DNA from 3 places in the Herbaspirillum sp. Her3 genome. Region 1 is predicted to be linked to each of the others. Evidence: predicted binding sites of a transcription regulator. Region 1 holds the regulator's gene; each other region holds the start of a gene.
What was found. The regulator HrcA, encoded in region 1, represses chaperone genes, less so after heat shock. The targets are predictions, from matches to a motif close to TTAGCACTCNNNNNNNNNGAGTGCTAA.

Region 1 (7,999 bases):
CCAGCAGGTCATCCTTGAAGAACACCGAAACGCGGCTGGTCATGATTTCGCCATTGCCCTTGGCCAGGCGGAAGTCGTAATCCCAGCGGTTGGCGTGGAACATGTCCGACAGCAGCGGCGTGCCCAGCACGAAGCGCACCTGGTCGCGGGTCAGGCCCGGACGCAGCTGCGCCACCATTTCCTTGGAGACGAAGTTGCCTTGCTGGATGTCGATGCGATAGGGCTTCAGGAAGCCGAACAGGCTATCGCTCTTGCCGGTCACCTTCACGCCCGAGGTATCGGTGGGCGCTGCCTGTTCCGGGGCCTTGGTCGAGGAACAGCCGGCCAGCGACACGGCCAGTGCTGCAAGGACGCCAAGGGCGGCGGTGTGATGACGGGACTTCATTCGGGAAAGCATGCGCATAAAGATTTCAACCGGGTTGAGCCATGAGCCTAAAGCGCTATATGATAAGCTAGAACTTACTTCTTAAATAGGCATGAGTGCGTTCCGGGTGTAAAAGGGCGTTCCCCACCGCCCCGCCGGAACGGTCCGCCAGGTCTTCCCAGTGGACCGCCGCGCCTGTTCGAGACCAGTAAAACCCGGGAACCCACTCTACCATGCCGAACAATCCATCCGAACTGAAGGCCAGCGGCCTGAAGGCGACCTTGCCGCGCCTGAAGATCCTTGAAATCTTCCAGAACACCTCCGTGCGTCACCTCAGCGCCGAAGACGTCTACAAACAATTGCTCTCCGACAACCTCGACGTGGGCCTGGCCACCGTCTACCGCGTGCTGACCCAGTTCGAGCAGGCCGGGCTCTTGCAGCGCAATCACTTCGAGACCGGCAAGGCCGTCTTCGAGCTCAACGAAGGCTCGCACCACGACCACCTGGTCTGCCTGGATTGCGGCAAGGTCGAGGAATTCTTCGACGCCGAAATCGAAAAGCGCCAGCTCAAGATTGCCCAGGAGCACGGTTTCGAGATCGCCGACCATGCCCTTGCCCTCTATGGTCATTGCAAAAACTGCAAGAAAGTGAAGAAGTAAGTTTGCGATCGATTGCCTGGTTTTACTTTGGCAAGGCAGTGTGAAGGAAAAAGCAAAAAAGCCACGGATTCATCCCGTGGCTTTTTTTTCGTCCTGCCTGATCAGTGCTGGCTCAGCGCGCTGGAGAGCAGCTTGGCGGTGATGTCGACGATGGGGATGACGCGCTCGTAGGCCATGCGGGTCGGCCCGATCACGCCCAGGGTGCCGACGATGCGGCCGTTGACCTCGTAGGGTGCGGTGACGATGCTCATGTCATCCATGGGCACCAGCTGGGATTCGCCGCCGATGAAGATCTGCACCCCGGTGGCCTTGCTGGAGACGTCCAGCAACTGCAAGAGGCCAGTCTTCTGCTCGAACATGTCGAACAGGCGCCGCAGCGAATTCATGTTGGAGGACAGGTCGGTCACCGACAGCAGGTTGCGCTCGCCGGAGATGACCACGTTGTTGTCGGCCTCTTCGTTCATGGCGTCGCTGCCGGCTTCGACGGCGGCTTGCATGAGCGCGGTCATGTCGTCGCGCAGCTGGCGCAGTTCACCCTGCAGATGCACGCGCACCTGGTCGAAGGACTGGCCGGCGTAATGCTGGTTGATGTAATTGGCTGCCTGGGTCAGTTGGCTGGGGGTGTAATCGACCTCGGTCAGCAGCATGCGGTTCTGCACGTCGCCGCCCTGGTCGACGATGACCAGCAGGATGCGCTTTTCCGACAGCCGCAGGAACTCGATCTGCTGGAACATCGATTCGCGCTTGGGCGTCATCACCACGCCCGCGAACTGTGACAGCGAGGACAGCACCTGGGCCGCATTGGTGATGATCTTCTGGGGCGAGCCGCTGTGCTGCAAACGCGCCTGCAGACGGCCTTCGAGGGCGCTCTCGTCGATGGCCTCGACGGTCAGGAGGGTATCGACGAACATGCGATAGCCGCGCGGCGTAGGCACACGGCCGGCCGAGGTGTGCGGGCTGGCGACGAAGCCCATCTCTTCGAGATCGGCCATGATGTTGCGGATGGTCGCCGGCGACAGTTCCAGGCCCGACAGTTTCGACAGGGCGCGCGAACCCACCGGCTGGCCGTCGGCGATGTACCGTTCGACCAGGGCTTTCAGGAGTGTGCGGGCGCGGTTATCGAGTTGCATGGGGCATATTCTAGCGGCATATCAGGCAAATGTGACGCGCACGTCAGCCCGGTCGCGATTTGGGCGAAGGATCAGGCTTGCGCCTGCAGCCAGTCGTGCAGCTCATGCAGGTCGCGACAGATGGCATCGGGGCGGATGCCATCGGGCAGGCTACGGCCGAAACGGTTCATCCACACCGCCCGCAGACCGGCCTGCTGCGCGCCTTGCACGTCCAGCAGCGGATCGTCGCCCACGTAGACAGTGGCCGCCGGGGCGACCTGCAGCGCTTCGCAGGCGGCGTGGAAGATGGCCGGGTCCGGCTTGGCGCGGCCGAAGCGGTGCGCGGCAATCGAGACGCCGAAGTGACCGGCCAGCCCGATGCGTTCCAGATCGGCAAAACCGTTGGAGACCGAGCCCAGGGTCAGCCGCTCCTTCATGCGCAGCAGCGCCGGTTCCACGTCATCGAACAGCGCCACCGTGCTGCGCGCTTCGGAGAACAGGGCCATGGCCGGATCGACCAGCGCCAGGTCCACGTCATGCTCCCGGAAGACCTCGGAGAGCGCCGTATGGCGCAGCTTCCAGAGATCGATGCGGTACATCGGGTCGGTCTGCATGAGCGCCATGCGGCGTTCGCGCAGGCTGGCGATGGTATGGGTGGCTACCACGGCGGGAGCATGCTCGCGCAGCCAGTCGTAGAGCAGGCCCTCGGCGCGCACCAGCACCGGTTCGATGGCCCAGAGGGTATCGTCAAGGTCGAACAGCACGGCCTGGATGGGTGCTTGGACAACTGAGTGCGGCAGGGGGGAGGTGCTTGGTTTCATTACAATGTCATCTCAAATTATGGTCTAATCCGCAGCATGTGGCCCATCAAATTACCCGTTCAGGCAGCCGTACCCAAAACCGTCGCCATCGTCGGCAAGTTCCAGGCCGTCGGCATCGCGCAGATCTTGTCGGACATCGCGGTGTTCCTGGAATCGCACGGCCACACCGTGGTCTTCGAGACCGAGACCGCCGAGAACATCGCCCTGCAAGGCTATGACAGCATGACCCCCGAGCAGATCGGCCAGCATGCGGACGTGGCCATCGTGGTCGGCGGCGACGGTACCATGCTGGGCATCGCACGCCAGCTGGCGCCTTATAACGTCCCGCTGATCGGCATCAACCAGGGGCGCCTGGGCTTCATCACCGATATCGCGCAAGACCGCATGATACCGGCTCTCGGTGAAATGCTGGAAGGCAAGGTCGAAGCCGAGTCGCGCTCGCTGCTGGAAGCGCGGGTCTATCGCGAGGGCGGCGAGATCTTCCGCGCGCTGGCCCTGAACGACGTGGTGGTGGCACGCGGCTCCACCTCCGGCATGGTCGAGCTGCGGGTGGAAGTCGATGGACGCTTCATGTACAACCAGCGCTCCGATGGCCTCATCGTGGCCACGCCGACCGGCTCTACCGCCTATGCGTTGTCGGCTGGCGGACCGATCCTGCACCCCAGCCTGCATGGCATCGTGATGGTGCCGATCTCACCGCATTCGTTGTCCAACCGTCCCATCACGCTGTCGGATTCCTGCGAGATCGTCATCCAGGTGGTGGCCGGGCGCGAGGTCAGCGCCAACTTCGACATGCAGTCCCTCACCAGCGTGCTGCATGGCGACCGCATCGTGATCCGCCGTTCGGCGCACAAGATCACCTTCCTGCATCCCGAGGGCTGGAGCTATTTCGATACCCTGCGCGAGAAGCTGCACTGGAATGAATACCCGTCGATAGAAGGCCGATTACAATAAGCCCGCAGCAAGCCGGCCCATCTGCAAGCCGGCTTGCTTCTGAACACTGGCCTGCCCGTCCAACCCGCTGCGAGACCACCATGCTGCGTACCTTAACGATCCGCGACTTCGTGATTGTCGATGCCATCGAGCTCGAATTTGCGCGTGGATTTTCCGTCTTCACCGGCGAAACTGGCGCCGGCAAATCCATCCTCATCGATGCCCTGGCCCTGGCCATGGGCGGCCGTGGCGATCCCAGCGTAGTGCGCGAGGGAGCCGCCAAGGCTGACGTCAGCGCCGATTTCACCGCCACTCCCGAGGTGCTGGCCTGGCTGGAGGAACACGAATTCAGCGGCGAGCACGACGGCGTGCTGCTGCGTCGGGTGATCGACAATGCCGGTCGCAGCAAGGCCTACATCAATGGCAGCGCCGCCACCGCCGCGCAATTGCGCGAAGTGGGCGAGATGCTGGTGGATATCCACGGCCAGCATGCGCATCAATCGCTGATGAAGGCCGATGCCCAGCGTCAACTGCTGGACAGCCAGGCCGGCCTGCTGGAACCTGCGCGCGAAGTGGCCGCCGCCTACAAGACCTGGCGCGCCCTGGCCCGCCAGCGCGAACAGTTCGAGCAGGATGCGCGCAATGTCCTGCTGGAGCGCGAACGCCTGGAATGGCAAGTGGCCGAGCTGCACAAGCTGGCCGTGAAGCCCGGCGAATGGGCCGACATCAGTACCGAGCACAGCCGCCTCTCGCATGCCGCTGCGCTCATCGGTGGCGCGCAGGAAGCGCTGGGCGTGATCTCGGAATCGGAGTCGCCGATCCTCTCGCAGCTGTCTTCGATCACGCAAAAACTGACCAAGCTGGTCGATGTCGATACAGCCTTGAAGCCCGTGCTCGATGCGCTGGAGCCGGCGCAGATCCAGCTGCAGGAAGCGGTCTATGCCCTCAACGATTACCTGGGTCGGGTGGAGCTCGATCCGGCGCGGCTGCAGGAAGTGGAAGAGCGCCTTGAAGCCATCCACTCCACGGCACGCAAATTCCACGTGCAGCCCGATGAGCTGCCCGATGAGTATCGCAAGCTCTCCGAACAACTGAAGCAACTGGCCGACGCCAGCGACCTCGACGCCCTGCGTGCGCAGGAAGAAAAGCTCAAGGACGCTTACCTCGCCCTGGCGCAGAAGCTCTCCAAGGCGCGCGCCAAGGCCGCTGCGGCACTGGGCGAGGCGGTCACGGCGGCGATGCAGGATCTGTCGATGGCGGGCGGCCGCTTTGACATCGCCCTCAACGAAGTGGAGCCGGCAGCCTACGGTCTGGAGCAGGTCGAATTCCTGGTGGCCGGCCATGCCGGCGTGGCCCCGCGCGCGCTGGCCAAGGTGGCTTCGGGCGGCGAACTGGCGCGTATTTCGCTGGCCATCTCGGTGATCGCTTCGGCGGCGACCACGGTGCCCACGCTGATCTTCGATGAAGTCGACAGCGGCATCGGTGGCGCCGTGGCCGAAGTGGTCGGGCGGCTCTTGAAGCGCCTGGGCCAGGAACGCCAGGTACTCTGCGTGACCCACTTGCCGCAGGTGGCCAGCCAGGCCAACCAGCACTATCAGGTCAAGAAGCGCAGCGAAGGCGGCAAGACCCTTTCCGACATCGACGGGCTGGACGCCAAGGCGCGCGTGGAAGAAATCGCCCGCATGCTGGGCGGACTGGAAATCACCGCGACCACGCGCAAGCATGCACGCGAACTGCTGGCCTCCTGACAAGAACACCAAGAACACCGATCCCATCCAACATGGCCTTCCGCAAAGAACCTCCCTACACCCACGGCAGCCCGGCCTCCACTGCAGTCGTGCTGGTCAACCTGGGTACGCCCGACGCACCCAATGCCGGCGCCCTGCGACGCTACCTGAAGCAGTTCCTGTCCGACCCGCGCGTGGTGGAAATACCGCGCGCGGTGTGGTGGTTCATTCTCAACGGCATCATCCTGCCCTTCCGTTCTTCCAAGTCGGCCGAGAAATACGCCAGCATCTGGACCGAGGAGGGCTCGCCGCTGCGCGTGCATACGCAGCGCCAGGCGGCCGCACTGGGCACGCAATTGGCCGCACGCGGCCATCACCAGGTGCAGGTGGTGTATGCGATGCGCTATGGCACGCCCTCGCTGCCCCAGGTGCTGGACCAGCTCAAGGAACAGGGCTGCACGCGCATCCTGGTGCTGCCGGCTTATCCGCAATATTCGGGCACGACCACGGCCTCGATTTTCGATGCGGTCTTCGACCATTATCGCCAGGTCCGCAACATCCCCGAGCTGCGCCTGATCCGCAATTATCACGACCAGGAAGCGTATATACAGGCGCTGCGCCAGTCGGTGCTGGACCACTGGGCGCTGCACGGCCGGCCGGACAAGCTGCTGATGAGCTTCCACGGCGTGCCCAAGCGCACGCTGATGCTGGGCGATCCCTATCATTGCGAGTGCTACAAGACCGCGCGCCTGTTGGCGCAATCGCTGGGCCTGGCCGAGGACCAATACCAGGTCACCTTCCAGTCGCGCTTCGGCAAGGCCGAATGGCTGCAGCCCTACACCGCGCCGACCGCCCAGGAGCTGGGCCGCCAGGGCGTGCGCCGCATTGATGTGATGTGTCCCGGTTTCACCAGCGATTGCCTGGAAACCCTGGAAGAAATCGCCATGGAGGTCAAGGAAGACTTCCTTCACGCCGGCGGCAAGGAGTTTCATTTCATCCCCTGCCTGAATGAATCGCCAGCCTGGATCCACGGCATGGTCGAGCTGGTGGAACAGCATCTGGCCGGCTGGCCGACCATGAGCAATGCCGCTGCCCGCGAGGAGATGTCGCGCCAGCAGGCCATTGCGGCCGAGCGCGCCAGAGCGCTCGGGGCGGATCGGTAATTTTTGCCCAAACCTTCATATCGCCGCGACGCCACGGCGGTGGGCCGTATTCAGCCTGCTAGAATAGCGGGCTGAACGCCTTTTGCTGTCTGCCCGGCAGCGAGATGGTCCTGACAAGGCCAGTCACAAACTTTCATACAAGCCAAAACCGGGCCTGTCTGGCGTTCAGAGCGTGTATTCGCTCACCAGATGCGTATAGCTGATCCAGGCCGTGGCCAGCAGGCTATATAAAGCAACGAGGATGGTGGCCGCAATCAGTGGCAGTTTCATGATGACACCTTGTTGGCGCGACAAGAGACGAGGGGAAGCCGGAGGCAAGTCAGCCCCGGCGGGCGGGAACTCAACTTCAGTTTAGGGCGGGCTCGAATTAACTTGAAGCCAGCCCCAGTAATTTCTGTAAGCGCGCGTAACATTTTTTTCTTCTTGAATCGCAGAAATAGGCAAAAAGTCGCCGGAAAGTGCCAAAAAGCCCTTGAAAAAGCAGGGACATGCCCTACTTGAGCCGCATCCCGTTTGGACGGCGCGCTGCATCAACCCGCCGCACGCACGTAACTCATTGATTTGTTGGAGGTAATTCAGGAATGCAAGACATGGAAAAACAGGAATCCCCATCCGTCCAGCAAGACAACCAGGCTGCTGACGCTGCTGCTGCCACCACGGCTGCCGAGCAGGCTGCTCCGGCTGCCGCTGCCGAGCCCACGCTGGAAGACAAGCTGGCCGCCGCCGAAGCCAAGGCTGCCGAACTGCAGGATGCCTTCCTGCGTGCCCGTGCCGAAGGCGAGAACATCCGCCGCCGTGCCCAGGAAGACATCGCCAAGGCCCACAAGTTCGCCATCGAGGGCTTCGCCGAGTCGCTGCTGGCGGTCAAGGACAGCCTGGAAATGGCCCTGAAGATCGAAAACGCCTCGCTGGAATCGCTCAAGGAAGGCGTGGACATGACCCTGAAGCAACTCTCCTCGGCCTTCGAGAAGAACAAGCTGCAGGAAGTCAGCCCGCAGGCCGGCGACAAGCTCGATCCGATGAAGCACCAGGCGGTGTCGGCCGTGCCGGCCGAACAGGAAGCCAACACCGTGGTTGCCGTACTGCAAAAAGGCTATATGATTTCTGACCGTCTGCTGCGTCCGGCGCTGGTGACGGTGGCCCAGGGAAAGTAAGCGGACCGGCGCCGGAAGGGGAAACGCGCAAAAGGCATCATTTTTGCTTGTTTCGGTGGTTTCGGCGCT
Region 2 (7,999 bases), 1.5 Mb from region 1:
CTATCGTCCTTGAAGTATTTCTGCGCCACCGCCTGCACCTGCTCGGCCGTCACGCTGTTGAGACGGTCGATGATGCGGTCGATGTTCTTCTGGCCCAGGCCGATGGTTTCCATCATGCCGATTTCCATGGCCTGGCCGAAGACGGAATCGCGCTTGTAGACCTGGGAGGCGATCAGTTGCGTCTTCACGCGCTGCAGTTCCTGGTCGGACACGCCTTCGCTGGCGATGCGCCGGACCTCGGCACGCAGCAGGCCTTCCAGCTCTTCGGTGGTGACGCCATTGGCCGGGCTGCCTTCCAGCGTGAACAGCACCGGGCCGCGCGCCACGCCGCTGTAGCTGGCGCCGACTGCCGTGGCCTTGCCGCTGCTGCGGATCAGGCTGGCCGTCAGGCGGGCATTGTCATAGCCATCCAGCACGGCCGAGAGTACATCGAGGGCGTAGGCTTCCTGGTCGGCTTCGACCTTGCGCAGGGCCGGCACCTTCCAGGCCATCACCACGTAGGGATTCTCGGCCGGCGCCTTGACGGTGACGCGGCGCATACCCAGCTGCCCGGGCTCGTTCTGCGGCTTGCCCTGCGGCAAGGGATGGGCGGGGATCTTGCCGAAATATTTCTTCGCCAGCGCCAGCACGCGCTGCGCATCGACGTCGCCGGCCACGACCAGGGTGGCGTTGTTGGGGGCGTACCACTGGCGGTACCAGCTGGCGATGTCCTGCACGGTCATGTGCTGCAGGTCGTCCATCCAGCCGACCACCGGATGGTGATAGGGATGGGCGGTCCAGGCGGCGGCGTTCAGGGCTTCGTTCAACAGGCCCATGGGCTGGTCATCGGTGCGCCAGCGGCGCTCTTCCATGATGACGCGGATTTCCTTGGCGAATTCACTGGCATCGAATTGCAGGTTGGCCATGCGGTCGGCTTCCAGGGCCATCACTTTTTCGAGGTGGCTTTTTTCGATCTGCTGGAAGTAGGCGGTGAAATCATTGGCCGTGAAGGCGTTTTCCTGGCCGCCCAGCTCGGCCACGAGGCGGCTGAATTCGCCGACTTTGTGATGCTTCGTGCCCTTGAACATCATGTGTTCCAGCGCATGCGACACACCCGTGGTGCCGTTGAGTTCATCGATGCCGCCGACCTTGTACCAGACCATCTGCACGGCCGTGGGGGCGCGGCGGTCTTCCTTGACGACGACCTTCATGCCGTTGGCCAGCACGAATTCCTGTGCCGGCTCGGCCCGCACCTGGGCTGCCGTGCTGGCGAGCAGGCTCAGCAGGGCGGTGGCCAGGAGGGCTCTGATCTTCGATTTCATGGGCTGTGCTCTGATAAAATGCAGGATTCATTGACCCTGGCGGCCATGCGCGGGTCTTGTGGAGGGGGCAATTGTAACCTGTCCACTGCGGTTGTCAGGGCAGCCACGCGCCTGCCGTCCCGCCCTCCCCGCCCCGGCCGCAGCCACCATCCTGCCTATCCGCCATCCGATGTTCAGTTTCTTCAAGAGAAAACCCAAACCGGAAGCGCAACCCGCGCTGCCGCCCCAGGCCGAGCCGGCGCCCCAGCCTGTACCTGATGTTCCGGCTGCCCCTGCCGCCCCTGCCGCTCCTGTTTCCGCGGCGCCAGCCCCGGTGGCTGCGCCTGCCCCGCAACCCGAACCTGTGCCCGCCGTGGAAGAGACGGCAGAAGAGGTCGAGATCGTCGCCGCCCCGGAACCTGCCCCCGAGGCCAAGCGCTCCTGGCTGTCGCGCCTGAAGGCCGGGCTGTCCAAGACCTCGAACAACCTGACCACGCTGTTCGTGGGTGCGCGCATTGATGAAGACTTGTACGAGGAGCTGGAATCGGCCCTGCTGGTCTCGGACGCCGGGGTCGAAGCCACCCAGTGGCTGCTGGACGAACTGAAGAAAAAAGTCAAAAACGAGCGCCTCACCGAAGCCGCCCAGGTGCGCACTGCCCTGCGCACCCTGCTGATCGACCTGCTGCAGCCGCTGCAGCGTCCGCTGGTGCTGGGCCGTGACAAGCCGCTGGTGATGATGATTGCCGGCGTCAACGGTGCCGGCAAGACCACCACCATCGGCAAACTGGCGCTGCATCTGCAGGCGCACGGCCAGTCGGTGCTGCTGGCTGCGGGCGACACCTTCCGCGCCGCTGCCCGCGAGCAGCTGGCGGTCTGGGGCGAGCGCAACAACGTGCAGGTGATTGCGCAGGAATCCGGCGATCCGGCTGCGGTGGCCTATGACTCGGTGCATTCGGCCCAGGCGCGCGGCACCCACGTGGTGATGGTCGATACGGCCGGCCGCCTGCCCACGCAACTGCACCTGATGGATGAACTCAAGAAGATCAAGCGGGTCATTGCCAAGGCCATGAATTCGGCGCCGCACGAAGTGCTGCTGGTGATCGACGGCAACACCGGCCAGAACGCGCTGGCCCAGGTCAAGGCCTTCGATGATGCGCTGGGGCTGACCGGTCTGGTGGTGACCAAGCTGGATGGCACGGCCAAGGGCGGCATCCTGGCCGCCATCGCCAAGACCCGCCCGGTGCCGCTGTACTTCATCGGCGTGGGTGAAAAGATCGAAGACCTGCAACCCTTCAACGCCACCGAATTCGTCGACGCCCTCCTGAGTTGAACCGATGATTGAATTTACCCGGGTTTCCAAGCAATACGCGCGCGAGGTCTATGCCCTGCGCGACATTACGTTGTCGGTGAAGAAGGGCGAATTGATCTTTCTGGCCGGCCCTTCCGGCGCCGGCAAATCGACCCTCCTGAAGATGATCGCCGCCATCGAGCGGCCCACCTCGGGCAAGCTCACCGTCAGCGGTACCGATATCGTGGGGCTCAAGGCATCCGGCCTGCCCTATCTGCGGCGCAACCTGGGGCTGATCTTCCAGCAGCAGAAACTCTTGCTGGACCGCAATCTGCTGGCCAACGTGATGCTGCCGCTGATCGTGACCGGCTCTTCCCGCCAGGACGCCGAAAAGCGCGCCCGCGCCGCGCTGGACAAGGTAGACCTGCTGGACAAGGCCCGCTGCGAACCGCTGGAACTGTCCGGTGGCGAGCAGCAGCGGGTGGCCATTGCGCGCGCCATCGTCAACCGGCCGCAGATCATCCTGGCCGACGAACCGACCGCCAACCTGGACCGCGCCAATGCCAACAAGGTGCTGGCAGCGCTGAAATCCTTCCATGGTGTGGGCGTGACCTGCCTGATCTCGACCCATGACGAGAATTTCCTGACCGGTGCCGACCGCATCATCTACCTGGACCGTGGCCGCATCGTCGATGGCTGGCACAACGGCGTGGCCAATCCCGTGGAGGTATCGCCATGAACTGGCTCGGACAGCATTTCGCCGCCATCGCCGATGCGCTGCGCCACCTGCTGCGCTCGCCCGGCAATTTCGTGCTCAACGTGCTGGTGGTCTCGATTGCGCTGGCCCTGCCCTTTGCGGGCCTGTCGGCGCTGGAAAACGTGCGGCCGATCTCGGACCAGATGTCGGTGGAGCCGGAGATCAGCATCTTCATGAAGCCCGACGCCAGCCGAGAGGCAGCCCAGGCGGTGGGCAAGACCATCAGCCAGATCCTGAAGGACGGCAAGACCAACGGCAAGGTCGAATTCATCCCGCGCGAGAAGGCTTTTGAGGCGATGAAGAGCAAGACCGGCCTGGCCGACGTGCTCGCCACGCTGGGCAGCAATCCGCTGCCGGACAGCTACGTGGTGCGCCTGCCGGGCTTCGAGAACGCCATGAATGCCACCCGCGTGGATGACATCGCCCAGCAGTTGAAGAAGCAGCCGGGCGTGGACACGGTGCAGATCGATTCCGAATGGGTCAAGCGGCTGGCGGCACTGCTGCGCATCCTGCGGCTGGTGTTGCTGTTCCTGGGCATCACGCTGGGCGCGGTGGTGGTGGCGGTGGTGTTCAATACCATCCGCCTGCAGGTGATGACGCAGCGCGATGAGATCGAGGTGTCGCGCCTGTTCGGGGCAACCAATTCCTTCATCTATCGGCCCTTCTACTACACCGGCGCCCTGCTGGGCTTGTGCGCCGGGCTGGTGGCGCTGGGACTGGTGGTGGCGGCGCAGCAGCCGCTGAACGAAGCGATTCTGGATTTTGCCCACTTGTATGCATCGGAATTCCAGCTGGCCCTGCCCAGCCCCATGGCCATCGGCCTGCTGCTGGCCATCAGCGGCTTGCTGGGCTTGTTCGGGGCGATGCTGTCGGTGCGCAGGCAGTTGGCCAGGAAGGCTTGAGCGGCGCGCTGATCGCTGATCAGAAGAAGTAACGGTGCAGGCCTCGTGATGCGCTCTGCTTGAGGAGCGTTCGCCGCCGCGCCGCCATGGCGGGACTGGGTGGCCTGGTCACTTCCAGTACCAGGCGATAGGTTCCTGCCCGGCCGCCAGAGCGGCGATACGTCGCCAGTGCCTGCCGGTCCAGCAAGACCTGCAACGACCACCAGTGATCGCTGTTGCGCAGATGCCGGGAGATGACCGGATCAATCCAGCCTGCGAACCACGATAAATTGTCCACAAGGCGCCGCAGGCTGTTGACGGTGTGCCGGGGCCGGCGCGGGATGAGGCCGAGGATGCCGAACTGGTCGAATTCCGGAATGGTCCAGATGGCGTCGTGGTGCCCGATGCGGTTGCGTACGTCGCGGATTCTCTTGAGCAGGCTGACGACCCGTCTCCTGAATTCGGGACTGCCGTAGGTAAAAAGCTGGCTGTCAGGCGCATACGGAAATACCGCTGCCAGAATCGCAGCCTGCAATCCTGATGGCTGTGAACGATGAGCCAGTCCACCAATCAGTACTTCCCAGAAGCCGAAAGGCAAGGCCGCCACCACATCATCAGGGGTGACGACATAGGCCGACGGCTTTTTGCCGGCGACTTTTTCCATCGCACAGAGAACGTCGACACGCGATTTCGAGCTCAGCTTGTGCAATGGCGGCAGTACGCCGGGTGCGGCTGGATTGATCGCGTGCGCTGGATTTGGCCTGGGCATCATCCAGCCGAACGAGTCCACGGCACCGTAATATCGCGACAGCGCGCCGTGCAAGGCATTGCGCAGCGACACCTCGACATCGGCAAGCAATGGCAGCATCCCTGCGGCAACCGCCTGGGTCCAGGCATAACAACCCAGCGTATCCTTGTGCGAGCTCGTGAGAAAAAATCGCTGGAGTGTGGACAACCGAGGAGCCGTGAGATGTTTCAGCATGCCGCCTGCCTGTTGAAAATGATGAACGCGGAGTGATATACTCGAGCGCATAGAGACAGGGGTTTTCCAAGCAATTGGTCGTGCCCCTGTAAATTGAGGACAAAGCCCGCTTTAGCGGGCTTTGGACTTTCTGGCGGGAAATTTTAGCCAGCATGGCTTCCCACAACAATAAACCGCCGGCTCACGCGTCTCCTTAACAGACCCAATCTCGTCGTTTGACGAGTTCAGGCGCTACGATCTGTTCTTCACTACGACGCTTGGCATCACGGCTGCTGCGCTTTCCGATGGCCTTTGCGCTGCAAAAATTGTTACAAGTTTCTGAGCCGCTTTTGACCCCCATCGCAACTTTTGTCGCTCAAAGGCGACTAAGATGAAGGGGAATTAATGCAATGGTTAGCTGAACAGCAATAGATCTTGGCTATCAGCGCTTCACTATCATGCAATTAGCACTCCCGGGTGACGAGTGCTAAAATACTTTATCGAATTGCTCCAGTTTTAGGGGAGCACTGCACCAAACAGCGTCTGGCCGCGTTGGCCGGGCCGGGGAAGTTGACCACATTGCCCCCGGCAACTGAAGCATCCGCTTCCTACCGTTTCATACTGTTTCCGTAAAGGAACCAAGGAGAATCCATGAAAACTGCGTCTGCACACACTGCACTCATGCCTGCCGAGTCCAATGCACTCGCGCTGGGTTTTTCCGGCAGCCTGGGCAACATCGACGCTTATATCTCGGCAGTGAACCGCCTGCCCATGCTGACCCAGGAAGAAGAGGTCAAGCTGGCCCGCGATCTGCGTGAGAAGAACGACCTGGGCGCCGCTCAGAAGATGGTGCTGTCGCACCTGCGCCTGGTGGTGTCGATCGCCCGCGGCTATCTCGGCTACGGCCTGCCGCACGCCGACCTGATCCAGGAGGGCAACATCGGCCTGATGAAGGCGGTCAAGCGCTTCGACCCGGCCCAGAACGTGCGCCTGGTGTCCTATGCCATGCACTGGATCAAGGCCGAGATCCACGAGTACATCCTGAAGAACTGGCGTCTGGTGAAGGTTGCTACCACCAAGGCCCAGCGCAAGCTGTTCTTCAACCTGCGCAGCCACAAGGAAGGCCTGGACGCGATGACGCCGGCCCAGGTCGAGGCCCTGGCCAAGACCCTGGACGTCAAGCGCGAAGAAGTGATCGAGATGGAAACCCGTCTGTCCGGTCGCGACATCGCCCTGGAATCGCCCACCGATGATGACGATGACAAGTTCGCGCCCATCGCCTACCTGTCTTCGGAGAATTCGGAACCGACCCGCGTGATCGAGGCCAAGCAGTACGACCGCCTGCAGTCCGAAGGCCTGGAAGCCGCACTGTCCAAGCTGGATGACCGCTCGCGCCGTATCGTCGAAGCCCGCTGGCTGGCCAATGACGATGGCTCGGGCGCCACCCTGCATGAACTGGCAGACGAGTTCGGGGTCTCCGCCGAGCGTATCCGCCAGATCGAAGCGGTGGCGCTGAAGAAGATGAAGACTGCACTGCAGGCTTATTCCTGATCGGTTCTTCACCCCCGATTCAGCAGAAACAAGAAAGGCGCCCTCGGGCGCCTTTCTTTTCATCCAAACGATTTATATCGTTTATTTCTTTTCCTGCACCATCACGACAGCAACAGCTTGATGTCATGCGCCAGCGTCTGCGGTCCCTGGCCATGCTTGACGAACAGGCGGATGTGTCCCTGCGGATCGAACACGTAGCTGCCCGCAGTGTGATCCATCGTATAGCTGCCCGGCTGCTTGCCCGGCACCTTCTGGTAGAACACCTTGAATTCCTTGGCGACCTTCTCGGTCTGCTGCAGATCGCCGCGCAGGCCGAGGAAGCGCTTGTCGAAGGCCGGCACGTATTGCGATAACACTTCCTGAGTATCGCGCTCGGGATCGACGGTGACGAAGAGCACCTGCACCCGATCGGCATCCGGACCCAGTTCCTTCATGACGTTGGACATCTCGGCCATGGTGGTCGGGCACACGTCGGGGCATTGCGTATAGCCGAAGAACATCACCACCACCTTGCCCTTGAAATCGGCCAGGGTGCGCGGCTTGCCGTTGTGGTCGGTGAGCGCGAAGTCCTTGGCATAGTCCAGGCCGGTGACATCCGTATTGTTGAACTTCAGTTCAGGCTTGGACGGCCCGCAAGCCGCCAGCAGCGTCGCGCAGCCAGCCAGCAGCAGTGCCGAGAAAAATCTTTTCATGAGTTCAGAAGCTGCGGAACAGGAAATAGTGGTCCACCAGCAGCACCGCAAACAGGATGGACAGGTAGATGATCGAATAGGCAAAGGCCTTGCGCGCGATCAGGTCGGTGTAATGGCGATAGATCTGCCACGAATACCAGAAGAAGATCCCGCCCAGCACGATGGCCGTGCCCAGGTAGATCAAGCCGCTCATGCCGATGGCGAAGGGCAGCATGCTCACCGCCAGGAGCGCAATGGTGTACATCAGGATGTGCAGCTTGGTCACGTCCATGCCATGCGTGATGGGCAGCATCGGCAGGCCGGACTTGGCGTAGTCGTCGCGGCGGTACATGGCCAGCGCCCAGAAGTGCGGCGGGGTCCAGATGAAGATGATCATCACCAGCACCCAGGCCTGCATCGGCACGTCATTGGCCATCGCCGCCCAGCCCAGCGCGGGCGGCATGGCGCCGGCCAGGCCGCCGATGACGATGTTCTGCGAGGTCGCCGGTTTCAGGATGATGGTGTAGATGATGGCGTAACCGACGAAGGTGGCGAAGGTCAGCCACATGGTCAGGGGATTGACCAGGTTGTACAGCACCCACATGCCCAG
Region 3 (7,999 bases), 290 kb from region 1:
TGCCGCCCATGCCGCCCATACCACCCATGCCGCCAGGCATGCCGGCCGGCTTGTCTTCTGCCACTTCGGCCACCAGGGCGTCGGTGGTCAGGATCAGGCTGGCCACGGAGGCAGCGTTTTGCAGAGCCGAACGGGTCACCTTGGCCGGATCCAGCACGCCCAGTTCCACCAGGTCACCGTAGGTGCCGTTGGAAGCGTTGTAGCCGAAGTTGCCCGAACCTTCCAGCACCTTGTTGACCACCACCGACGGCTCGTCGCCGGCGTTGAAGACGATCTGGCGCAGCGGTTCTTCGATGGCGCGCAGCACGATCTTGATACCGGCTTCCTGGTCGGCGTTGTCGCCCTTCAGGTCCTTGACGTTGGCGCGAGCGCGCAGCAGGGCCACGCCACCGCCAGGCACGACGCCTTCTTCAACAGCAGCGCGGGTAGCGTGCAGGGCGTCTTCGACGCGGGCCTTCTTTTCCTTCATTTCGACTTCGGTGGCAGCGCCAACCTTGATCAGTGCAACACCGCCAGCCAGCTTGGCCACGCGCTCTTGCAGCTTTTCACGGTCGTAGTCGGAGGTGGCTTCGCCGATCTGGGTGCGGATCATCGCCACGCGCGCTTCGATGCCAGCGGCTTCGCCGTTGCCGTCGATGATGGTGGTGTTTTCCTTGCCGATTTCAACGCGCTTGGCTTGGCCCAGTTCAGCCAGGGTAGCCTTTTCCAGGGTCAGGCCGACTTCTTCGGCGATCACCTGGCCACCGGTCAGGATGGCGATATCTTCCAGCATGGCCTTGCGGCGGTCGCCGAAGCCAGGCGCCTTGACGGCAGCGGTCTTCAGGATGCCACGGATGTTGTTGACCACCAGGGTAGCCAGGGCTTCGCCTTCGACGTCTTCTGCCACGATCAGCAGCGGACGGCCAGCCTTGGCGACTTGTTCCAGCACCGGCAGCAGGTCACGGATGTTGGAGATCTTCTTGTCGAACAGCAGGATGAAGGGATTGTCCAGGGCGACGATCTGCTTCTCTTGATTGTTGATGAAGTACGGCGACAGGTAGCCGCGGTCGAATTGCATACCTTCGACGATATCCAGTTCGTTTTCCAGCGACTTGCCGTCTTCCACGGTGATGACGCCTTCCTTGCCGACCTTTTCCATGGCCTTGGCGATGATGTCGCCGATGTCCGCGTCGGAGTTGGCCGAGATCGAGCCGACTTGAGCGATTTCCTTGGAGGTGGTGGTGGGCTTGGCCAGGTTCTTCACTTCGCCGACGATGGCGGTGACGGCCTTGTCGATACCGCGCTTCAGGTCGGTCGGGTTGAAGCCGGCGGCAACGTACTTGAAGCCTTCGCGCACGATGGCCTGGGCCAGCACGGTAGCGGTGGTGGTACCGTCACCGGCGTTGTCGGAGGTCTTGGAAGCGACTTCCTTGACCAGCTGGGCACCCATGTTTTCCAGCTTGTCCTTCAGTTCGATTTCCTTGGCGACGGAAACGCCGTCCTTGGTCACGGTCGGGGCGCCGAAGCTGCGCTCGAGCACGACGTTGCGGCCCTTGGGACCCAGGGTGACCTTGACTGCGTTGGCCAGGATGTTGACGCCGTTGACGACCTTGGCGCGTGCTTCATCGCCGAAAATAACTTGCTTTGCTGCCATGTTGGATTCTCCAGAAATTCGGTTCAGTTCATGTAGCCGGGCTTGAGCATGAAGCTTCAGGCATACCGGCTGCTGTCTTGCTGCCGCTGGCCTTCAGGTTTTCTCTCTATATATAGAAGGAAAAGGAAGGCCGGATGCCGAATTACTTCTCGACGACGGCGAACAGGTCTTCTTCGCGCATGACCAGCAGTTCCTGGCCATCGATCTTCACGGCCTGGCCGGAGTACTTGCCGAACAGAACGCGGTCGCCGACCTTCACGGCCAGTTGGCGGACCTTGCCATCTTCCAGGATCTTGCCGTTGCCGACGGCCAGGACTTCGCCTTGGTCCGGCTTTTCGGTCGCTGCGTCAGGCAGAACGATACCGGAAGCAGTCTTGGTTTCCTGGTCGAGGCGCTTGACGATAACGCGATCGTGCAAAGGGCGAAGATTCATGAGAACTCCTTAATTTTCAATAAGTTAGCATTGATTGCGGCGAAGCCTGCAACGGTTGTCTTCCAAATGCAGCAAACCTCACCGCAAGAAAAAGGGGATTGCGCCAGGCGGGCTGTTAGCACTCTGCCGTGACGAGTGCTAAGTATAGGGATGGGTTGGGGAATTTTCAAGGCTGCATGGTGGTGGCGTTTGCCATCCTTCTCTGCAAGATTGACGCGATACCCTGCAGCAGCCGGGAACCTGCAGTATTCACGCTCATATCGGCCGCCGGACACTCTCATCCATCGGCGAGTCGGTTGAAATGTAAAAACAAAGTTTTTTTTACATCCGAAATCGCATAAAAATTAGAAAAATCCCTTTATTATCAATTACTTGCGATTTGACTTTTCGATTGACTAGAGCTATCTTCGGCCATCCAATTTTTGGCAACCTTTGAAAATGTCCCCTGGAGCCATGAAGCTTCTTGAACTGCGTAAGCACCTCGGCATGAGTCAAGAGGCGTTTGCGGAGAGCATCGGCGCATCCCCCTCTCAACTGAGTTACATCGAGAGCGGTCAACGCCATGTACCGGATAAAGCCAGTGACATTTTGCGAATATGTGATGGATTGCCACTTTCGCAACATCAATATGCGGCGCTACATGAGGCGCTAACGCTTTCACTTGGGAAATTTCGACTTTCGCCTGGCGCGCCAGAAGAGCAGTTTTTGCTATTGGCTGCATTGCGTGATGCCGTTATGAGGGAGCCCTCACGAGCGAAAGTTTTGCAATGGAGAGAATTGCTGCTAATAACCGCTAAGCAAACGTAAGCAGCATTAACGAAGCCTTAACTAGGAGGATCTAACGAAGACAACAGATTTGAATTTAGCCGCCTGACAGGCAGCAACTAGCTGCCTTCAGGGGATGACGCATACAGATACTACGGTGTAGGAGCCTCAAGTATCCGTCCGCGTCCTCCCCCTGTCAAGTTGCGCCCCCTGTTTTTGAGATGCCTTTCCTGGCAGGGGGACTTGCACCCTAAACATTTTGACGTTTTGGAGGTTACATGGAGCAAATTGGAGCGGGTCGCCGCATCGTAAGAAGAAATCCTCATCGAATTGTGGGCACGATTTCATTTCCTACTCTTGGAAATGCGGATAGGGAATGGGAATCCGTAGTGGAACGGGATGCCTACGCGATCATCGGATATTGCAGCGAGGTCGTTGGTATCAACACACAACCCTTTTCGTTCACATATGAGTCAGGCACAGGGAAAAAGGCAACCTACACCCCAGATGCTCAGATTCTGTTCAAGGAGGGGCGCGAAATACTACTCGAAGTAAAGCCAGCAATCTTCGCCTTGGCGGATGAGGAGTTCGAGCGATTGAGCGCGATAAAGAGGCACTGCAACCTCCATGATGTCGGATTCGATATTCTGACCGACGTCGAAATACAGGCGGACGAAGTTCGTTTGGAAAACATCTTTTTGCTCCGTCGCTTCTTCAGCACGATGAATCTGAGTGAAGCGGCGCACCTAGCTGCAAAAATTTTAGGCGACTACGGCCCCCAGACCGTAGATCAGCTTACTGACATAAGTGACGGAGCCTTATCTGGCCAGACTGTTTTTTCATTGATTGCTGATCGAAAATTATCTATTGACTGGGGCGTTCCGCTCACGCTCAACAGCAAGATCTGGTTCTCTCAGACGAATCCTACGAATCTCTCATATGGCCAACTACGAGCTGAAGCCGAAACAAATCGTTTGGTGGGCGAAAGCGCTCTGGGTTGTGGAAAAGAGATTCAACGAGTCATGGCGCTTGAGAAGGCTAGTCGACGGCCAGTGCTACCTCCTTTCGCATGGGGTATTGGTTGAGCATCTTTTGAATGGAGAGTTAGTTCTCCTCGATATAAAAGATGTTCCATTAGAAGACGCCAGCATCGAGGTGCTGAGGCGTATTACGTCGACGCTAAATTATATGAATTTGAAATGAGCTATTTCTTAGGAAAAGGCTTGCTCATCGAGCGAGAAAAGAAAGTTTACGAATATCTTCATCGATCTGGTCATCGTATCCATTTTAAAGAGATTCAAACTGGCGACATCATCACGATAGAAGAAGATGAATTCCATTTGAAACGGGAGGCTGGTGAAATAGAAATTCTTTGCGCACGAGCATCTGATGCGGAGATAGAGACAAGTGAAAAATCAGTTCATCCCGACGTGTCTGCATTTCCTGAAAAAGTACAAGCCTCCACCTTAAGAGCTTACAGCTACGTCAGAGGAATTCAGCAACGAGGAATTACTCGGGGTGTCCTCCACTTGATCGAAGAGGCTATTACAGAAATTTCTTTGGAGATTAGCGATCTATCGCCGCCCAGCGCGCGAACGGTTTCTTCGTGGGCTGAAAAGTATGAGACTAGTCAAGGAGATCTATTTTCTTTGCTAGACAAGCGAGCGTGCAGGCGTGCGGCTAAAAGAAATAGTGCAGAGAATGAACGCTTAATTCAAGAATCCATAGAAGCTATCTGGATGAATCTCAAGCGTAGAGATATTCGTCATACCTATCAAGCATATCTTGATGCCATAAGAATAGAAAACGACAGACTCGGTAAGATTGGCATCGCTCGGATGGAATGTGTTTCCGAAAGAACCTTCTATCGAAGGGTGGCGGAGGTTCATAAACGGGACGCGGCAATCGCTAGATTTGGGCGGGCTCATGCAAACAATGAGTTCCGAATGATAAAGGGCCATCTTCCTGCAAAGCGACCGCTTGACTATGTTGAAATTGATAGCACAATTCTTGATCTCTATATCGTTGACGATAACTTAAATCTCCCGCTAGGACGGCCTACACTCTACGTGCTGAAGGACCGATATAGCGGGATGGTATTAGGATTCTTCGCCTCGTTCTCAGGATCTTCCGCAGAAGGTGCATTGACAGCTATTGCGAATTCATTCAAGCCGCGTAGCGAGATAAAAAAGCGATTCCCTAGCATTAAAAATGATTGGCCCATCGCTGGTCCCGCAACTGTGTATGTCACCGATAACGGTACAGATTTTCAGTCATTGGCTTTTAGAAGAGGAATTGCTGAGCTAGGAAGTATTCAGTCCCGTTGCGAGGTTCGCACTCCTTGGCATAAACCAAGCGTTGAATCATTTTTCAATGTCTTGAATGGATCCCTCCTTGAAGCAATGCCGGGAAAGACTTTTTCGCATGTGTTGAAACGATTCGGATATGACCCTGTAAGGGATGCAGTGGTCCGATTTTCGGTTTTTGTTGAGCTCCTCTACAAATGGGCTATTGATTACCACAATCAAAGGCCTCATTCGCGAAAGCATCTCTCGCCGAATCAACAATGGATTGAAGCAATGAAGGAACTTCCACTTCCACTTCCTCCTGATCCTCGCTCTATAAATCTAATGATTGGCGAGACGAGAGCAGCTAAGCCCAGTCATGAAGGAATTCGGTGCGAGAACCTGCACTATTCGAGCCCCGAGCTGATTGACCTTTATCACCAGGCTCGGCCGCAAAAGATTGAATTCAAAATCTCGCGTCAGGATCTCGGTCGGATCTACGTGCTGGATCCTCGTCACCGTAGATACATCGAAGTGCAATGTACTCGCATGGATTATGCGCATGGACTGTCTTTAACGCAGCACAAGATGATTTCTAAGTTCAATAGAGAAAAAGGGCGGGCATCGAATTCTACGGAGGAATTAATCGCATCTAAAAAGGAGCTTACAGAAATTCTGATGGAGGACATCGGACGGAGCAAGAGGGCGAACTTAAAAGCCAGTAGATACGTAGGAATTTCAAGTGAGAATGTTTTAGATGGGAGAAATACTTCGATCTCTGTAATTCGAGAAGAGAAGGCCCGAGGAACTGAAGAGCCTGATGTCGATGTGCTCTTCGATGCAATTTCCGCCTATCCAGCCATTTACAAGCAGAGAGGTACCTAATATGTACCAGACGCAATTGCTAGATCCCAGAGAGAACCGTATGTTATTCGACGAGAGCAACAGACGCGACGGCGTAACGAGCATCGAAGAGCGATCGTTAGATCGCGCTGCTTCTGTAGAAGCGATAACAATTCAAACGCCACAACTAGTAAAAGCAGTTGAGTTGATAACGACACTTATTCAAAGATCTGGGGTCCTTTGTGATCCGGGTGGACTCCGTATTATTGGCGCGCCAGGTGCTGGAAAGACACTCATACGCGATCTGATGATTGCAAATTACCCTCCTTCCGTTGGGCCAGATAAGCAGCCAATAGTGCCAATACTGTCCATTGAAATGATGCCCGCTCCTACGGTCTCTCAGATCGCCTTGAGAATGCTTAAAACGCTTGGCGATCAGTTTGAAAATCACAGAAATTCAAACGAAAGAACTGTAATTTTGAAGGAATTTATTCGACGTGCAGGCGTGCTGATTATCTTTATTGATGAGTTTCAGCATACTGTTGAGGGCGGCCGTAACAAGTCCGCCAATACGATTGCAGATTGGCTGAAGAGTCTTTATGACGAGGTGAAAATACCAATTGTTTTCTTTGGAACGCCCATCTCCACGAAGCTGTTTCAAATTAGCGAGCAACTTGCTAGTCGAATTCCCGGCGAGTATGAACTAAGAGCACTGCGGTTCGACGCAGAATTCATTTCGATTCTCGCCTCATTCAACCAGAACATGCCTATTCAGATTCATGCTGAGGACTTTAAAAAGCTCGCCAAGGCCATCTGCAAAAGCACAGTTGGAAGTTTACGGCTGCTGAAAAAGTTATTAAAGGAGGCGGTGATTATTGCTTCCAACCGGGAAGCTACTTCGCTTATTGGCGCGGATTTCAAACTTGCTTATGACCGAATTATTTGCTGTGGTCAAAACCCATTTGAGGAGTTTGTGTGAAAAAGCCAGTAAAACGCCTCCTATTCCCGGTTATGCCAAAAAGGGGAGAATCTCTTGTGGGATTATTGATGCGAGCGGCAGAGAATAATGGTCTCAAAAGCCCGACATCTATTTTAAATGTTCTGAACGGTAAGATCGGACGTCCGCCTCGCGTAGAACATATAGAAGATTTTGCTGAGATGATTGGATGTGATCCAACATTGATTCCTCCATTGTTCGGATTTGTGAATTGGCGCAATGGTGAAAAGCAATGGGATATTGAGGGAAATGTCCTAACCAAGGAATATTTTGTGCGTTCGAGGAGCGTAGCGGTTTGCCCTTGCTGTCTTAGGGAGGATGTTTATTTAAGAGCTTCCTGGGAACTGACGCCTTACGTGACGTGCTCGCGGCATGAATGCTTTCTGATCGACCACTGCGAGTCTTGCTCTCGTCCGCTTAGATGGGACCGCAATCAAATGGCCTTTTGCCCGTGCGGTCATGATCTCAGAACCACTAGTATTCAAAGGGCGTCTAGTGAAGAGATTTTTCTTAGCTGGTTAATTGATTGGAAGCTTGACTATAGCTCTCACATAAACCCGAAAATTCTCAATGTTGTTCATCGAGATGTGCTCAAGTGGCTATCTAAATTGTCCTTGGACGAATTATTTCGCAGTGTATGGTTCTTGGGTCACTGTTTAGCTGATTTTGAAAATACAGGAAAAGGGCATGGGGTAAGAAAAGGGCGACTTGTCGACGCTGCCAATATCGTCCGGCGATGGCGCTGCATGCTCCAGGAGTGGCCGTCGAAATTTGATGAAAAACTCCTCCGAATAAGTGATCGAAAATTTTCTCAGACATCCATGGGAATAATGGAAAAAACTTTCGGTCCTGTGCACACATATGTTGTGGACGAACTCAGAGGAGAAAATCTGGAGTATCTGCATCAAGCTTATAGCCGCTTCGTCATATTCCAATGGGGGAAATATTTGCGGCCACCAAAGTCTATTTTTGACGGTCAGTTGCAGTTAATTTGGGATTAAAGGACGTTAATCTATGCCAATTAAAGTCTTCGTTGATACGGA

Region 2: rpoH (RNA polymerase sigma factor RpoH) is a predicted target of HrcA. The motif match lies at 5,632-5,658, and genes of this name have one in related genera.
Region 3: groES (co-chaperone GroES) is a predicted target of HrcA. The motif match lies at 2,182-2,208, and genes of this name have one in related genera.

Annotation. Positions count from the first base shown of each region.
Region 1 is NZ_CM176328.1:4,943,842-4,951,840, reverse strand. Features, by position in the region: gene ACVC5H_RS22525 (outer membrane protein assembly factor BamE) at 1-385, opposite strand, end outside; gene fur (ferric iron uptake transcriptional regulator) at 598-1,023, shown strand; gene hrcA (heat-inducible transcriptional repressor HrcA) at 1,125-2,153, opposite strand; gene ACVC5H_RS22510 (HAD family hydrolase) at 2,225-2,953, opposite strand; gene ACVC5H_RS22505 (NAD kinase) at 2,990-3,907, shown strand; gene recN (DNA repair protein RecN) at 3,988-5,634, shown strand; gene hemH (ferrochelatase) at 5,667-6,776, shown strand; gene grpE (nucleotide exchange factor GrpE) at 7,358-7,930, shown strand.
Region 2 is NZ_CM176328.1:908,580-916,578, reverse strand. Features, by position in the region: gene ACVC5H_RS04210 (M16 family metallopeptidase) at 1-1,301, opposite strand, end outside; gene ftsY (signal recognition particle-docking protein FtsY) at 1,471-2,610, shown strand; gene ACVC5H_RS04200 (cell division ATP-binding protein FtsE) at 2,615-3,307, shown strand; gene ftsX (permease-like cell division protein FtsX) at 3,304-4,227, shown strand; gene ACVC5H_RS04190 (hypothetical protein) at 4,247-5,188, opposite strand; gene rpoH (RNA polymerase sigma factor RpoH) at 5,819-6,718, shown strand; gene ACVC5H_RS04180 (SCO family protein) at 6,820-7,410, opposite strand; gene cyoE (heme o synthase) at 7,415-7,999, opposite strand, start outside.
Region 3 is NZ_CM176328.1:4,651,080-4,659,078, reverse strand. Features, by position in the region: gene groL (chaperonin GroEL) at 1-1,633, opposite strand, end outside; gene groES (co-chaperone GroES) at 1,776-2,066, opposite strand; gene ACVC5H_RS21245 (helix-turn-helix domain-containing protein) at 2,520-2,873, shown strand; gene ACVC5H_RS21240 (Tn7 transposase TnsA N-terminal domain-containing protein) at 3,110-3,916, shown strand; gene ACVC5H_RS21235 (Mu transposase C-terminal domain-containing protein) at 4,031-6,001, shown strand; gene ACVC5H_RS21230 (TniB family NTP-binding protein) at 6,042-6,938, shown strand; gene ACVC5H_RS21225 (TniQ family protein) at 6,935-7,957, shown strand; gene ACVC5H_RS21220 (hypothetical protein) at 7,971-7,999, shown strand, end outside.